2 regions of the Ruminococcus sp. AF17-1AC genome follow, and region 2 is predicted to be linked to the other one. Evidence: predicted binding sites of a transcription regulator. Region 2 holds the regulator's gene; the other holds the start of a gene.
What was found. Region 2 encodes HrcA, which represses chaperone genes, less so after heat shock. Its sites were predicted from a motif close to TGTTAGCACTCNNNNNNNNNGAGTGCTAACA; they were not measured.
Positions count from the first base shown of each region.

Region 1: DWW81_RS00255 (co-chaperone GroES) is a predicted target of HrcA. The motif match lies at 4,764-4,794, and genes of this name have one in related genera.

Region 1 is NZ_QTWZ01000001.1:55,693-64,614, forward strand. It holds gene DWW81_RS00235 (trypsin-like peptidase domain-containing protein) at 1-203, opposite strand, end outside; gene DWW81_RS00240 (HAMP domain-containing sensor histidine kinase) at 213-1,634, opposite strand; gene DWW81_RS00245 (response regulator transcription factor) at 1,627-2,331, opposite strand; gene groL (chaperonin GroEL) at 2,713-4,356, opposite strand; gene DWW81_RS00255 (co-chaperone GroES) at 4,400-4,672, opposite strand; gene xylA (xylose isomerase) at 5,704-7,029, shown strand; gene DWW81_RS00265 (cation:proton antiporter) at 7,134-8,399, opposite strand; gene DWW81_RS00270 (cellulase (glycosyl hydrolase family 5)) at 8,620-8,922, opposite strand, start outside.
Region 2 is NZ_QTWZ01000010.1:36,682-45,603, reverse strand. It holds gene dnaJ (molecular chaperone DnaJ) at 1-262, opposite strand, end outside; gene dnaK (molecular chaperone DnaK) at 420-2,294, opposite strand; gene grpE (nucleotide exchange factor GrpE) at 2,358-2,960, opposite strand; gene hrcA (heat-inducible transcriptional repressor HrcA) at 2,953-4,011, opposite strand; gene DWW81_RS08160 (hypothetical protein) at 4,234-4,983, opposite strand; gene DWW81_RS08155 (hypothetical protein) at 5,013-5,837, opposite strand; gene sfsA (DNA/RNA nuclease SfsA) at 6,060-6,746, shown strand; gene DWW81_RS08145 (stage II sporulation protein P) at 6,806-7,969, shown strand; gene DWW81_RS08140 (C40 family peptidase) at 8,142-8,922, shown strand, end outside.

The DNA.
Region 1 (8,922 bases), on a different contig from region 2:
ACCATAAAGCACAGCCTTGCAGCTGCATGGCGCATACGCTCTCTGCGGCGGCTTCTTTTTCTTGCCGAATCAACAGCCGACCAAAAATCTTCGTCCACCTTGTGGGCGGCTACCGCACCCTCAGGCAGCTTGTAACGCCCGGTTTCTTGGGCTGTATCTTCATTTTCATCATGCAGACAAGGCTGCTCTTCAAACTGCTCCATATGAGCCTCCTAGTCGCCCTCCGCCTTGTTAGGCAGCGTGAACACAAATTCCGTATACTCGTTCTTAACGCTTCGTACCATTATCTTGCCCCCATGGAGCTTTATGATAGAACGCACGATATTAAGTCCCAATCCAACGCCCGTCTTGTCAAGTCCTCTTGACTTATCGGTCTTATAAAATCTGTCGAACACCAGCGGAAGCTCGTCCTCAGACAGACCCTCACCGCTGTTTCTGATAGAAATGCTCGTCATGTTACCCTCAGGCTCAAAGTGAAACTCTATATAACCGCCCTTGTCAACGAACTTTATGGCGTTCTCTATGAGGTTATACATGACCTGATGAACAAGGTCGTTATCAGCATAAAGGGTCACTCTGTCAACGTCAAGACCCCTTATCTCTATCTGCTTTTCCTCAAGCCTTGGCTCAAAAGTCACAAGGGTATCGACTATCGGCTCAAGCACAGAGAAATACTGCAAATTAGGTTTAAGCTCGCCTGCCTCGATCTTTGCAAGATTGAGCATACTTCTTACGAGCCTTGCAAGTCTGTGTACCTCAGAGGAAATTATTTTAAGATAATATCTCTCCTGCTCCTTTGGTATGGTGCCGTCAAGCAGGCCGTCCACAAAACCGCCTATAGACGTCATAGGCGTTCTAAGCTCATGAGAAACGTTCGCAAGGAAGCTGTTTCGCATGGTGTCATAGCTTTTCAGGCTGGCCGCCATATCGTTGAAAGCGTTGCTGAGCTGTTCAAGCTCCGAGGTAGAATAATCAGGCAGGGTGACGGAAAAATCTCCTGCTCCTATCTTCTTTGATACTTCCGCTATCTCTTTTATAGGCTCTGTAAGCTTCAGCGTCATGAAATATACCAGAAACATTACTATGACCAGAACTATTATAGCGGAAACTATAAATATTTCCATTATGTTGTAGGTATAGTCGTCCTGAGCCGCCTTTGAACTGAATGCAAGCACATAATATTCAGGTCCATTCGCTTTGAACGACTTACCTATCACATGATATATAGCATCGAAAGCTCCTCCGAGATCCGAATAAACATACTCGCAATTGTCAGAAAAAGCTTCAAGCTCATGGACAGATATATTATGAGGGCTGCACACAGGATCCTTACTGGAGTTCACAAGCACTGCTCCCGTAGAGTCGCACAAGATAAAATCAGCGTTGCACGCCATTGAATACTGCGTCATCTCATCTGTCACCGACTTTTTCCAGTCGGCAGGCTGAGCCAGCATTTCTTCCTGCGTATATAAAGCAAGAGCCTTGGTGTTTTTCTCCAACAGGCTCTTTTTTTCGTCAATAAAATACCTTGAAGAAACCAGCAGTAATACCGTTCCTAAGCACACAAAGCTTATAAGTATTACTGCTGAACAAATTACAAAGTATTTAAAGAATATGCTTTTACGATTACTCATGCGGTGTTTCAGCGACTTCAAACTTGTATCCTACGCCCCATACAGTTTTAAGTGCCCACTTGTCAGAAACGCCCTCAAGCTTCTCACGCAGACGCTTAACGTGAACGTCGATAGTTCTCGAATCGCCGTAATATTCAAAGCCCCATACCTCATCAAGGAGCTGATCTCTTGTATAAACTCTGTTCGGATTTGAAGCAAGGTGGAACAGAAGCTCAAGCTCCTTCGGCGGTGTGTCAAGCACCTGACCGTTTACTCTCAGCTCATATCTTGTCATATTGACTGAAAGCTTGTCATACTTGACTTCCTTTATCTCAGCTTCGCCTGATGACTGACCTACTCTTCTGTAAACAGCCTTTATTCTTGCGATAACTTCTTTTGTATCGAAAGGCTTTACGATATAGTCGTCAGCTCCAAGCTCCAGACCAAGCACCTTATCAAATGTTTCTACCTTTGCGGTTATCATGATGATAGGCACGTTGGACTTCTTTCTTATCTCACGGCATACCTGCCAGCCGTCTATACCAGGCAGCATAATGTCAAGCAGTATGATGTCAGGCTTAAGAGCGTTGAATTTTACCACTGCTTCCTCACCGTCATGTGCAAGTATTACTCCATAGCCCTCCTTTTCAAGGTAAAGCCTGAGCAGCTCGCAGATGTTCTTATCATCGTCTACTACCAATACTCGTCCAAGCGACATATTTCATCTTCCTTTCGTTTATTTACTTCTTTTCATGCCCATTATTTCAAATTTTCACACTTCTGAAAATTTGAACAAAAGACAATAATTATTCAAATTGATATAAGTATTATAACAAATTCACAAACCCATTGTGTGAATAATTATTTAACTTTTTATTAAATATCATAATTTGCTTTAATTTTAAGCGGACGTCTGCAACAATATGTATATATTTAATTTAATTAATCAATACTTTTGGATTTTACTTACAAAAGCATCGAGGATATTATTTGATTTTTGTAAACTATATCATAAAATATTACCCATTCCATACAAACAGCCTCCGCAGGATAACTACGGAGGCTGTAAATTATATCAGATATTAGTCATGGGAGCTTATTAGTACATACCGCCCATTCCGCCTGCACCTGCTGCTGCGGCTGCCATAGCAGCGTCAGCCTGCGGATCCTTCTTGTCTGCAACAAGGCTCTCAGTTGTGAGCACCATTGAAGCAACAGAAGCTGCGTTCTGGAGAGCTGAACGTGTAACCTTAGTAGGGTCAACGATACCTGCAGGTATCATGTCAACATACTCAGAAGTATAAGCGTTGAAGCCGTAGCCGACCTTTCTTGAACGGATTATCTTGTCTATGATAACGCTGCCCTCAAGACCTGCGTTCACTGCGATCTGTCTAACTGGTTCTTCAAGAGCCTTGTAAACGATCTGAGCGCCTGTCTTTTCGTCACCGCTGAGCTTGTCAACGAGCTTCTTAACTGCTGGCATAGCGTTGATAAGAGCTGTTCCGCCGCCTGCTACGATACCCTCTTCAACAGCTGCCTTTGTAGCTGCCAGAGCGTCCTCGATCCTCAGCTTCTTCTCTTTCATTTCTACCTCAGTTGCAGCACCGACCTTGATAACAGCTACGCCGCCTGAAAGCTTAGCAAGTCTTTCCTGAAGCTTTTCTCTGTCGAAATCAGAAGTTGTATTCTCGATCTGTGACTTGATCTGACCAACTCTTGCCTTGATATCGTCGCTGTTGCCTGCGCCGTCAACAATGATAGTGTTCTCTTTCTGAACGACTACCTGTCTTGCTCTGCCCAGCTGCTCCATAGTTGTTTCGCTGAGTTCAAGACCAAGTTCAGATGAAATTACCTGACCGCCTGTGAGGATAGCGATATCCTGAAGCATTTCCTTTCTTCTGTCGCCAAAGCCAGGAGCCTTTACAGCTACGCAAGTGAATGTGCCTCTCAGCTTGTTTACGATAAGAGTTGAAAGAGCCTCGCCCTCAACGTCCTCGGCAATGATAAGGAGCTTCTTGCCAGCCTTTACGATCTGCTCGAGAAGTGGAAGAATTTCCTGAATGTTAGAGATCTTCTTGTCTGTGATAAGAATGTAAGCGTCATCAAGAACAGCTTCCATTTTATCTGTATCTGTTACCATGTAAGGTGCGATATATCCTCTGTCGAACTGCATACCTTCAACGACTTCGCTGTAAGTTTCAGCAGTCTTTGACTCTTCAAGAGTGATAACGCCGTCAGCAGTTACCTTTTCCATAGCCTCAGCGATAAGCTTACCGATGTTCTCATCAGCGGCAGAAACAGCACCTACTCTAGCTATCTCATCAGAGCCTTCTATCTTCTTTGAGTTAGCGACGATAGTTTCAACAGCAGTATCTACAGCCTGATCCATACCTTTTTTAAGTACCATTGGATTAGCACCTGCTGCGATATTCTTCATACCCTCTCTAACAAGAGCCTGAGCAAGCAATGTAGCTGTTGTTGTACCGTCACCGGCAGCATCGTTAGTCTTAGTAGCGACTTCCTTTACAAGCTGTGCGCCCATGTTCTCGAATGGGTCGTCAAGCTCGATCTCCTTAGCTATAGTAACACCGTCGTTTGTGATAAGAGGAGCACCGTACTTCTTATCAAGAACTACATTTCTGCCCTTAGGTCCCAGTGTTATCTTAACAGTGTTTGCGAGCTTGTCGATACCGCTCTGCAAAGCTTTTCTTGCGTCTTCGCCAAAAATTATATCCTTAGCCATTGTAAATTACCTCCGTTTATATACTATTTAAAATGCAGTGAAATTAGTCAACAACTGCGAGAATGTCGTCCATTTTAACGATAATGAACTCTTCACCGTCCAGCTTAACATTAGTACCGCTGTACTTAGAGATAAGCACCTTGTCACCCTTATTAACGCCCATAGTAACGTCCTTTTTACCAGGGCCTACAGCTATTACCTCTGCGACCTCAGGCTTTTCCTTAGCTGAGCCTGTGAGAATGATACCGCTCTTTGTGGTTTCCTCAGCCTCTGTCATCTTAACTACAACTCTGTCCTGCAATGGTTTGATCGCCATGATAAGTTCCTCCTTTTATAATACCTTTTAATATGCTAAATTAGGATCCTTCGTGGTCGCACCTATGTTTTCAGCACTCTCACGATCGGATTGTTAGCACTCGGTCTTTCTGAGTGCTAATTATATTTTAGCACCTTTTTCGCAAAATTCAAGTCATTTAAGGTCATTTATGTGATTTTTGTAGGGTTGCACAATATCTATTAAGTTGCAAAATGATTTTGAGAGCAAATTGTACAATTTATTGTGGGGGTATTGCAGGTCTGAAATCAGATTTTCGGGTGGGGATAAATGTATTCAATGGAGGTATGCGTATCAACAGTATCCATAATTGTAGGGGACGACGCCCTCGGCGTCCCGTTCGGAGGAATAACGCATAATTGTTGTATCATTGATGCCAAATTATTTTCGGGGTGACATTGTTGTGATAATCTCTGTTAATTCAATGGGTGAGGAATATCGGGACGCCGAGGGCGTCGTCCCCTACAGATTTGTTGCCGTTGGGTTCGTGTTTCAGCCGTTTATATTCGATTTTCAAGTTACGTTCGGGGTATGACATTTGGTATTATGTCCTAGGTGTTGCATACACAAAATATCACAATGCACGCCCACGTCCTGATACAAGTACTCTACAGCCTGTTCCAGAATCTCTCATCGTATTCACTAAGTCGCAGGGCTTGTACGTGCCCGCAAGTATCTAAGACGCTTTCTACTTATACACGAAAAACACCTCTTTTGTTGCATAAAAAATGCAACAATTGCAGAAATGTTGCCAAATTAAAAGATAAATCATTTGTTTGCACAAGTTTAGTTGTCAAAATTTGTGCAGTTATTACAGAAAATTATTACAGAAATATTGATGAAAATACGAGAAAAAATAGTGTGTCTATGCAGTTATCCCACAATTTTAATATATATCAATATATGCAATTTTGATAAAAAACAGTTGACAAACAGGTGCGATTTGGTGTATTATTGTATTGTAATCGTTTAATCGTTAAGATCAAACAATAATATATTCGGAGGTCAAAATTATGGCAGAGTATTTTAAGGATATTCCAAAGATCAAGTATGAGGGTGTAAACTCAACTAATCCCCTCTCTTTTAAGTATTATAACCCAGATGAGGTTGTAATGGGCAAGACTATGAGAGAACAGCTCAAGTTCGCTCTTTCATGGTGGCACACAATGGGCGGCGACGGCACTGATATGTTCGGCTGCGGCACTACTGACAAGACTTGGGGCGAGGCTGCTCCTGAGGCAAGAGCTAAGAAGAAGGTCGATGTTGCTTTCGAGATAATGGACAAGCTTTCTATCGACTATTTCTGCTTCCATGACCGTGACCTTTCTCCTGAGTACGGTGATCTCGGCACCACTAACGCAAAGCTTGCTGAGGTAGTTGACTACATAGCTGAAAAAATGGCTGCTGACCCTACTAAGAAGCTTCTTTGGGGTACTGCTAAGTGCTTCGATCACCCAAGATATATGCATGGTGCAGGCACATCACCTTCTGCTGATGTTTTTGCTTATGCGGCTGCACAGATCAAGAACGCTGTTGACGCTACTATCAAGCTTGGCGGTAAGGGCTACGTTTTCTGGGGCGGAAGAGAAGGATATGAGACTCTTCTGAACACAAACATGGGTCTGGAGCTTGACAACATGGCAAGACTTATGAAGCTGACTGTTGATTATGCTCGTTCAAAGGGCTACACAGGTGATTTCTACATCGAGCCAAAGCCAAAGGAGCCTACAAAGCATCAGTATGATTTCGATACAGCTACAGTTCTCGGTTTTCTGAGAAAATATGGTCTTGACAAGGACTTCAAAATGAACATCGAGGCTAACCACGCTACACTTGCCCAGCACACTTTCCAGCATGAGCTGAGAGTTGCAAGAGATAACGGTGTATTCGGTTCTATCGACGCTAACCAGGGCGACCCACTGCTCGGTTGGGATACAGACCAGTTCCCTACAAACGCTTATGACGCTACACTTTGTATGTACGAAGTTCTCAAGGCAGGCGGCTTCACAAACGGTGGTCTGAACTTTGACGCTAAGGCAAGAAGAGGCTCATACACAATGGAAGACATTTTCCTGAGCTACATTGCAGGTATGGACACATTTGCACTTGGTCTTAAGGCTGCTGCAAAGATCATTGAGGACGGCAGACTTGACAAGTTCGTTGATGACAGATATGCAAGCTGGACAACAGGCATTGGTGCAGACATCATTGCAGGTAAGGCTGACATGGAGAGCCTTGAGAAGTATGCAGTTGAGAAGGGCGAAGTCACAGACTCACTTTCAAGCGGCAGACAGGAATATCTGGAGAGCGTACTCAATCAGATCATGTTCAATCTTTAAGCAGGGGCGTGCCCCTGCACCCATATCCGCTATCATTCGTGGCAGCGGATTTTTTTGTACAAAAAAGAGCGGAGTTTTTTGCTCCGCTCTTTGCTTTTTTTTCATTACTTTTCTTTTCTTGAGAGTTCCTGCAGCTCCTGTTCATACTGTGAGAAGCCCTCCACAGACTTCATAAGCTCGTCCTCAACGTGTTCTTCATGATTATCCTTAAACACAAACTTCAGGAATACCGGTGTGATTATCGTTGTTGCAACCACCATGATGATGATAGGTGCGAAAACTTCGTCGCCCATAAGTCCAAGCTTCTGTCCTTTAGCCGCTACTATAAGTGCGACCTCACCTCGTGAGATCATACCCATTGCTATCTGCAAGCTTTCCTGATTTGTATACTTACAAACCTTTGCGCCTAGTCCGCAGCCTATTATCTTTGTGATTATTGCCACAGCAAGGAGCAAAACTGTAAACAGCACCATTTTGCCGTTCATGTTGATACCGTTCATTGTAAGACCGATGCTTGCAAAGAACACTGGTGAAAGGAACATATACGAAAGTGTTTCAAATCTGTTTGAGATATACTTTACGTCCTTTTCGCTTGAAATTGCAAGACCTGCAACAAATGCGCCTGTGATATCTGCTACGCCGAAAAGCTCTGCTACATACGCCATGAGCAGGCAGAAAACGAAGGAAATGATAACGTGACGTCTAAGGTCTTTTTTATCTCTTTTTCTCCACTTTGTGAACACAACATGGTAAACCACTGTACAGCCGATAGCCACTGCAAAGAACGCTACTATCTTAATAAGAACTGTTGCAACGTGAACGCTTGTATCTGCAAGGCTTGTGATAAGGGTCAATGCGATGATACCAAGGATATCGTCTATGATAGCCGCACCGAGAATGGCATTACCTGCTCTTGTAGAGAGCTTGCCAAGCTCTTTCAGAGTTTCTACTGTGATAGAAACTGATGTTGCAGTAAGCACAACGCCTATGAAAAGGTGCTGCAGGAATGGTGAGCAGGCGAGCTTATCGCCCTTGCCTACGCCCATTGCAGCGGCAAGTCCAAGTCCGCCGAACAGTGGTACGATAACGCCAAGAAGAGCGATTATGAATGACGCTTTACCAGTCTTTTTAAGCTCCTTAACGTCTGTTGTAAGTCCTGCGGTGAACATCAGCACGATAACGCCAATTTCTGACAGTTCTGAGATGAACTCAGTTTCTTTTACAACATTAAGAACAGCAGGTCCGAGTATTACGCCCGCCAACAACGCACCGACTACCTGCGGCAGTTTCATTTTCTTTGTTACAAGACCGAGAATCTTGGTCGAAAGCAGTATAAGTGCAATAAACAATATGTAGCTATACTCTTCCATGATTTTACTTCCTTTCCACACCGCCATTATATGACGTTAATGCGTAAAAATAACGATTCACAGCATTTTACTTTCTGCAAATCGTCATTGATTTTCCGTATCTTATTATAGCATTATGCCGCACTATAGTCAACAGACAGCACAATTTGTTCACAAAAAAGAGCAACAAAAAAGAGCCGCAAAAGTCGGCTCTTTTTGTGATTATTTTATCAAAGTTTGTTTATACAGCTTTTTTGCCGTTAGGGAATATCTTATCCTCGCAGATACCTGCCATTTTTTCTATAGCAGGCTGGATATCCTGCCACAGACCACAGCCATCGTCCTGACCGCTTGTTTTCCATGCAAACACACCGTTCCAACCATTGTTGTAAGCGTCCTCATAAGCTGAGGTGATGTCGAAATCGCTGTCGCTTGCAACGGCTGGGCATTCGCCTATAACGCAAGGCTTTGTACCGTCAAGGCCAAAGTCTGTTGGAGATTCGCTGAAAGGATATCCCCACATTCCCTGCATCCAAGTGTACCA
Region 2 (8,922 bases):
CTGCACCTGCTCCGCCGCCTGCACCGTAGTTCGGGTCTACGCCTGCGTGACCAAACTGGTCATATCTTGCTCTTTTATCTTTATCTGAAAGCACCTCATAAGCTTCATTTACTTCCTTGAACTTTTCCTCGCACGCTTTGTCGCCGGGGTGAAGGTCAGGGTGATACTGCTTTGCAAGCTTACGGAATGCCTTTTTTAATTCATCGTCTGTGGCAGTTTTAGAAACGCCAAGCACTTCATAGTAATCTCTTTTTTCAGCCATATAAACGCCCATGCTCTGTAAGCTGCAGATCGTGAAAGTCTTGGGGCATGGGCTTGCCTCCTTTTTGTAAGTATAGTCCTTTCACGCTTTTCACACAGCCTTTTAATACGGCAATAGCCCCTGCTCGGAAAATCGGAGCAGAGGCAGCCGTTATGATTTATTCTGCGTCAGTAAATTCAGCGTCTATAACGTCGTCGCCGCCGTTGTTTGAAGCGCCGCCGTTGCTGCCGCCATTTGCTCCGCCCATGTTGTTAGGGTCAAAGCCTGCGGCACCGCCTGCTGCCTGCTGTGCCTGTGCAGCCTGCTGATATACCTTAGTTGCAACGCCCTGGAATGTTTCCTCAAGCTCCTTGTGCTTAGCCTTGATAGTCTCGATATCAGTACCCTTGAGGGCTTCCTTAAGAGCGTCTATCTTAGCCTGACAAGCTGACTTGTCAGCAGCGTCTACCTTGTCGCCGAACTCGCCCAGTGACTTTTCAGCCTGGAAGCAAAGCTGGTCAGCAGCGTTTCTAGCGTCAACGTCCTCTTTCTTCTTAGCGTCCTCTGCTGCGAATGCCTCAGCTTCCTTGACAGCCTTATCTATATCGTCCTTAGACATATTTGTTGAAGAAGTGATAGTGATGTTCTGCTCCTTGCCTGTGCCAAGATCCTTAGCAGAAACGTGTACGATACCGTTAGCGTCGATATCGAATGTTACCTCGATCTGTGGAACGCCTCTTGGAGCAGGAGCGATTCCGTCAAGTCTGAACATACCGAGCTGTTTGTTGTCCTTAGCGAACTCACGCTCACCCTGAAGTACGTTGATATCAACAGCTGACTGATTATCAGCGGCAGTTGAGAATATCTGTGACTTCTTTGTAGGTATAGTTGTGTTTCTCTCGATGATCTTTGTGCAGATACCGCCCATTGTTTCAAGACCAAGTGACAGTGGAGTTACATCGAGGAGGAGCAGACCGTCCTTAACGTCGCCTGCAAGTACACCGCCCTGATATGCAGCGCCAAGTGCTACGCACTCATCCGGGTTGATGCCCTTGAATGGCTCTTTGCCAAGGAATTTCTTAACAGCTTCCTGAACGGCTGGTATTCTTGAAGAACCGCCGACCATAAGGACTTTCTGGAGGTCGTTAGCTGACAGACCTGAGTCTGAAAGTGCCTGACGAACTGGTCCCATTGTTGACTCAACAAGGTCTGCTGTCATTTCGTTGAACTTAGCCTGTGTAAGTGTCATTTCAAGATGCTTTGGACCTGTAGCGTCTGCTGTGATGAATGGGAGAGAGATAGTTGATGAAGCAGTAGAAGAAAGCTCTATCTTAGCCTTTTCAGCAGCTTCCTTGAGTCTCTGCATTGCCATTTTATCTCCTGAGAGGTCAACGCCCTCAGTCTTCTTGAACTCTGCGATCATCCAGTCGATAATTCTCTGGTCGAAGTCGTCGCCGCCCAGGTGGTTGTTACCTGCTGTAGCAAGAACTTCTGTAACACCGTCGCCCATTTCGATGATAGATACATCGAACGTACCGCCGCCAAGGTCATAAACCATTACCTTCTGATCATCTTCCTTATCGATACCGTAAGAAAGTGCAGCGGCTGTTGGCTCATTGATGATTCTCTTTACTGTCAAACCTGAGATCTGACCTGCGTCCTTAGTAGCCTGTCTTTGTGCGTCTGTGAAGTAAGCAGGAACTGTGATAACAGCCTCTGTTACCTTTTCACCCAGATAAGCCTCAGCGTCAGCTTTCAGCTTCTGGAGTATCATAGCTGAGATCTCCTGTGGAGTGTAATCCTTGCCGCCCATGTGAGCCTTGTAGTCAGAGCCCATATGTCTTTTGATAGAAATTACAGTGTTGTCATAGTTTGTAACAGCCTGTCTTTTTGCTACCTGACCGATAAGTCTGTCGCCGTTCTTTGAAACGCCAACTACTGACGGAGTTGTTCTTGCACCCTCACTGTTAGGGATAACAACGGCTTCGCCGCCCTCCATAACTGCTACACAAGAGTTTGTTGTACCTAAATCTATACCGATGATTTTGCTCATAAGATCAAGTCCTTTCAAAATTTACTTAATTTATATCAAGACCTTAAGTCCCGATGTCTTTGTTTATGGGTTTGCTACTATTACCATTGCGTGTCTTATGACCTTGCCGCCTATGGTGTAGCCGTTTTGAAGCACCTGCGCCACAATATTTTCACCGAGGTCAGGGTCGTCAACTGTGCTGACCGCCGTTGCAACGTTCGGGTCAAATTCCTTGCCTGCAAGCTCCATGACCTCAACGTTGAGCTTTTTCAGAGCGTCGCTGAACTGATTGAATATCATTTCAACGCCCTGTTTATAAACTGCGTCCTGAGTTTCTGTGCCTAACGCTCTTTCAAAGTTATCAAACACCGGCAGGAAGCCGTTTATCACATTTCCCTTTGCTGTGTCTGTAAGCTCCAGTCTTTCTTTTGCGCTTCTTTTTCTGAAGTTATCATATTCAGCCATAAGTCTGAGATACTTGTCATTTGCTTCGGCAAGCTCTTTTTTCAGCTTTTCTGTTTCGCTCTCCTCCGCCTTTTTCTCTGTATCCTCAGTGGCATTCTCTGCGGTATCCGCCGCTTCTTTTACTTCTTCGCTTTCAGCAGAGGTGTTTTCCTCTTTTTCAAGCTCGGTGTCCTTTTCAGTTTCCTTACTCAATTTACGCCGCCTGCCTTCCTTTTTATTCATTTTCGTCATCTTCTTTGTTTTGCTCTTGTGGCTTTTCGGATATCATTTCCGATATCTTTCCTGTGAAATACTCGAGATATGGGATAAACTTCGCATAGTCGAGCCTCATAGGACCTATAAGCCCCAGCGCACCTGCTGTTTTGCCGTCCTTTGAGAACGGAGCTGTTATAATAGAGGAGTTGTGGATAACAAACCCGTCACGCTCAGGGGAGAACATAACGTGAAGCCCTGAGAACGTATCGTCAATAAATCCTTTAAGCTCCTTCTGATTATCGAGAAAGCTTATTATCTCATTTTGGTTGAAATCCTTGCAGGTGAGAAGATTACTCTGACCTTTGATAGACACGCTGCTCATTTCCTTTGTCATCTTCATTATCTCGGAAACAAGCGGTGAAAGGGTCATCATGTACGTTCCCATTGCTTCTGTGAGCTTTTCAAGATAAGCGTCCGAAAGACTGTCGATAGGCACGCCGTTGAGATTTTCCTTTACGAAGTTATCAAAAAACTCAAGCTGATCCTGACTGAGGTCGAACTCCAATCGGCAAACCTTATTCTTAATAGAGCCGTTGGACGTTATCATCAAAATAACGTACATTCTCTTTCCTGTAGGTATTACCTCTACCTTTGAGATAAGCGAGAACTTTGGCGTTGCGTTTGCGACCACCGCCGCACATTTCGTAAGATCCGCCAATGCCATTGAAGCCTTGTTCACAAGGTCTTCCTCTGTGACATATTCCTGCGGTATCATTGAATCCAGCATCTTCTTTTCATTTGCTGTAAGCTGGTTTTGCTCCATGAGCTGGTCAACATAAAGCCTGTAGCCCTTATATGTTGGTATTCTGCCTGCGGAGGTGTGTGGCTGCTCGAGATAGCCTTGCTTCTCAAGCTCTGCCATTTCATTTCTTATGGTCGCTGAGGACGCTTTGACGTGAGCCATTATCGCCTTTGAGCCTACAGGCTCGCCTGTTACGATATATTCATTGACTACCGCTGAAAGTATTTTCAGCTTGCGGTCGTCCATTTGCTCACCACCCGTTCTTCTTGTTAGCACTTATTGTATTTAAGTGTTAGCACTCTTTCTTCTCGAGTGCTAAGTATAGTTTATACCCTTTTGACGATTTTGTCAAGGGGTTTAAGACTATTTTTCTCACAAATTTCAAAAATATTTGAACTTCTTTTCCGTCATATTGCACAACGCTTTGCTGAAAATGCAAAAAAAGCGGGCAGACCGCAGTGGTCTGTCCGCCCGATGTTGGAAAAAGATCAGATAAAATTATTCTTTTGTATAAGCAGAAAGATCAGGAACAGCAAGTAGGCTGTCGTCCGCTTCGCCTATGGAATCTACAGTGAAGTAAACTGCACTTGATTCGTCAGCACCCTCTGGGAGCAGAACTACCTGCTTAAGGTCATATGTAGCACCGTCAAAGCCGTAAACTATCTGACCCTCACCGCCTGAAACACTGCTGTCGAGGTTATAATACTCTTGAACAACGTTTGTTGTTGTGTCAATATATGCGTGGTCAAAATCGAGGGTCGCGCCGAAAAGAATGTCGGCTGACTTCCACTGATTTCCGTCGTCGTTCTCAATGCTGTAGGTGGTCGTGCCTTCTGAAACGTTGTAAAGCTTTCCGTCGCCAGGGCAAACTGTGTATGACTTCATGCCCTGAACTGTGAGTGCCTGATAAGCCTTGCCGTCCTTTATGCAGATAGCATACTTTGTGCCGTTGTTTGACATCTGACCTGTAAGGTTCGCAAGATAGTTGCCCTCATACTTGTCTTTCATCTGCTCGAAAGCTCTGAAATCACCGTCAACGTCATAATCTGTTGTGCCTGCGCTTGTGGAAGTGCTGTCAGCGGAGCTTTCGTCTGCTGTGCTTTCAACAGGAGCAGCCGATTCTGCGGCAGCCGTCGTTGTAGTAGTTGTTTCAGCCTTTGAAGAGCTTGCAGTATCGCTCTCCGAGCAGCCTGCCATTGCTGTACACATTGCCAAAGCTGCAATAATAGTTACCATTTTCTTGTTCATAATATTTTGCCTCCGAAAAATGACAAGAATTACTCGGCTGACTCAGCGCCTGACTCAACATCGAGTTCAGCGTCATAAGGGATATCGTCAGTGCTCATATCGAAAGACTGCTCTGTCCAACTGTCAAAATCGTCAGGGAGTTTGACTTCAACGTTTTCAGTTGTGAATGAGTTTACTGTAACAGTAGTCGTTGAGCCGTCAGAGATAGTTTCTATCTTAACAATATCCTTTGTGTCAGCATTGAAGTAATACTTGAATGTTGTTGTGAAAGAATGATCGTCAGAATCGCTTGTGTCGAGAGTTACGCCTGATTCAAGCTCGATATCAGGATCTTCTGTGTTTTCAAAAGTTTCGCAGATAAGACCGTCGTCAGTTGTTTCAGAGCTTATGAACTTGTAGCTGTCGTTAATGCCGTAGCCTATTTCGCTCTTGAAGTCGTCGATAGATTCTTCCATATCAACAGTGTAATACGTTTTTGACTCGCTGTCAAGTGTGTACATAACTCCGTCGATACTATAGATATCCATATCCACGCCCATAAAGTTCATTTTCATGTGCATATTGCCGCCTGCTATCTCAACAACGGCTGATGAATTGTCATATTCGCTTGCCACTGTCATGTCGATAGCAAGGCTCTCGCCCTGTATCTTCTTTGTATACTGCGCTGTGAGAGTATCCTCGAGATCTGTGGCTGTGCCTGCTTCTGAAGCAGTTGACTCGTCAGCGGCTGCGCTTGTTTCTGCCTTTGATGTGCTGTCTGCTTTTGATGAGCTTGAAGAACTGCTGTCAGAACAGCCTGCCATTACTGCGCATGACATTATAAGTGAAACGAGAAGTGCAGTTATTTTTTTCATTATAAATACCTCTTTCTAAAATTTTAATAAATTATTATTGTTATATAACCTATACTCAAAACTATAACATATTTCACAAATAACGTCAATAGATTTTGTGAAATATTTTTCCCTTTTTGTATCGAACCACAAATCAGCAAAGCTAAGAATGCATGATTTAGGTATTTATAATCAAACATATTTGTGGTATAATGTGAATAGTAAGAATACAAGGAGCGAATTATGAGATACGATAATATACATAAAGGCAAATTTCTATCAAGACCGAACAGGTTTATCGCAAACGTTGAGATAGACGGCAAGTCTGAGGTCTGCCATGTGAAAAATACGGGCAGATGCAAAGAGCTTTTGATCGAGGGGTGTACTGTTTGGCTTGAGCATTCAGACAGTGCGTCAAGAAAGACCGCTTTTGACCTTGTTGCAGTGGAAAAAGGTGACAGGCTCATAAACATGGACAGCCAAGCCCCGAATAAGGCGGTAGGGGAGTGGCTGAGAGAGAACAGACCCTTTGGCGAGGGCTTCTCGGTCTATCCCGAAAAGAAATACGGCAATTCACGCTTTGATTTTTACTTAGAGTCGCAGGACAGAAAAATTTTCATGGAGGTAAAGGGCTGTACGCTGGAGAAAGACGGCGTTGTGCTTTTCCCTGACGCTCCTACCCTCCGTGGGGTGAAGCATATAGAGGAGCTTTCTCACTGTCTTGATGAGGGGTATGAGTCTTATATAATGATACTCGTTCAGATGAGCGATGTGAAATATTTCACTCCAAATTATGACACTCACCCTGAGTTCGGAGAGGCTTTGGAGAAAGCTTCACGAAAGGGCGTGAAGATACTATGCTATGACTGCAACGTGACCCATGACTCTATGACAGTGGGCAAGCCTGTTAAGGTGAAGCTGGGCAGGTAATATGACGGCTCGTCCTGCATATACATTATAATACTAAGATGTATACGGGAGTGACGGCATTGGATATAAAGAAAGTCTGCCTGCGTTGTGTTGCAGTTATAATTGTGGCGTTCGTTATGCCCACGGGGATATGGCTTTATGCAAGATCTGCAAGCAGGTTCGGCAGGGTGGCGGCTGTGGCGGCAGGGGTGGCTATGGGAGAATACAAGCCTTGTTTCGCTATGGAAAGTGAAACGGACACGGCATCAAAGCCTGTGGTATCAAACAAGCTTGAAGCGGCAGTGGTGTCAAAGCACAGTATATGGGATATGGATATGGCGCCACAGGAAAAGCAAACGCCCTCTGTAAGCTCGGAAGTGCCAAGTCCTTTGCCTGCTCAGGACGTGACTGACAAGATACCATATCCTGCAAGCATGGAGGGAAATGACGGTGTTATAGAAAAATACACCTACGGCAGATATGACGGCGAACAGTATTTCGACCTTGACGGCGGCGGTCAGGTGAGAAACTGCACTGAGCTTTCAAATGATGAGCTTTATGAGGAAAGCTCAAAGCCATATGATTTTCAAATAGACGGAAATTCCTCTGAGCCGCAGATACTTATTTATCATACCCACGCCACGGAAAGCTTTGAGCCCACAGACAAAGACCACTATGACAGCTCCTTTTCCTGTAAGACCACCGACCCTGAAATGAATATGCTGTCGGTAGGGGACAAGATATGTGAACAGCTTGACAAAGCAGGCGTTGCGTATATCCACGATACCCTTGTGCATGATTATCCCAGCTATGACGGCTCTTACGATTCAAGCCGTATGGCGGTAAAGCAGATATTGGAGGAGTACCCCTCTATAAAGGTATGTCTTGACGTTCACCGTGACGGCATAGAGCGTGAGGACGGCACAAGGCTCGCACCTGTGGCGGAGATAGAGGGCAGGGAAGCGGCTCAGCTTATGATAATATCAGGGTGTGATGACGGCACTATGGGTATGCCTGACTATATGAAGAATTTTCACTTCGCTTGTGCCCTGCAGTCGGCTTTGGAGAGCGATTGGCAGGGGCTTACAAGGCCTGTACTTTTCGACTATCGCCACTATAATCAGGACTTGACCACCGGCTCGCTTCTTATAGAGGTGGGAAGCCACGGCAATTCTATCACTCAGGCACAGTATACAGGCGAGCTTATAGGAAAGACCTTGGGTGAGATGTTCGGAGGAGAATAGGTGCAATAACGCACAAAATATGTGTGGCGAATTGTCTTAAAATGCCGAAAATACGGCTTTTAGCGGCTGGTTTCTTGACAAGAACGGGGTTTTGCGTTATAATAAAAGGGACTACATAAACGTTACAGCGTGAGAAATATATAATACGCTTATATTTTGGAGAACTGATATTATGAAAAAATTTTACCCCATGAAAAGAATAGCCGCAGGCTGTATGGCTCTGTGCATAGCTTTTGCCGCCTTTGGTTTTTCTGACGGAAGCGTAAGTGATATCGCATTGGCGGATAACGATACATACAGCAGTCAGCTTGAAGAGCTGAAAAAGCAACAGCAGGAGCTTGATAAGCAGATAGCTGACGCTGACAAAAAGCTTGTCGACGAGCAGGACAACCTTGAGGCTATAAAGAAAAAATATAAGTCCATACAGAAAAAAATAGCAAATTCAGAGAAATATTCCTCTGAGCTTGAAGATCAAATGGCAGAGCTTGACGGCAAACAGCTTGACACTCAGCACAGCCTTGACTTGCAGGAAACTGCAATAAACGAGGGCAAGGACGATTTTATGGAGCGTATTCGTGCAATGTATGTTGCAGGCGGAGCAAATTCGTACACAAATGTGCTGATAAATTCATCTGATTTTTATGACGTTCTTATGAGGATAGAGCTTGTGACGAGAGTTGCAAAGCACGATAATGACGAGCTTAACGAGCTTTTGGATCAGTATAAAAAGCTTGAAAAGACCAAGGCGGAGCTTGATGAGCAGATAAAACAGCTCAAAGCAAAGGCTGAGGAATATGCCAAGGAGCAGAAAACTTTGGCGAGCGAGCAGGCGGAGCTTCTGAAAATGGAGCAGGAGTCGGGCAAGCTTATCGAGCAGATAAAGAACGATAAGAGCGACCTTGAAGATAAGTCACAGCAGGTGGACAATAAGTATTCGGAGGTGTCCTCAAAGG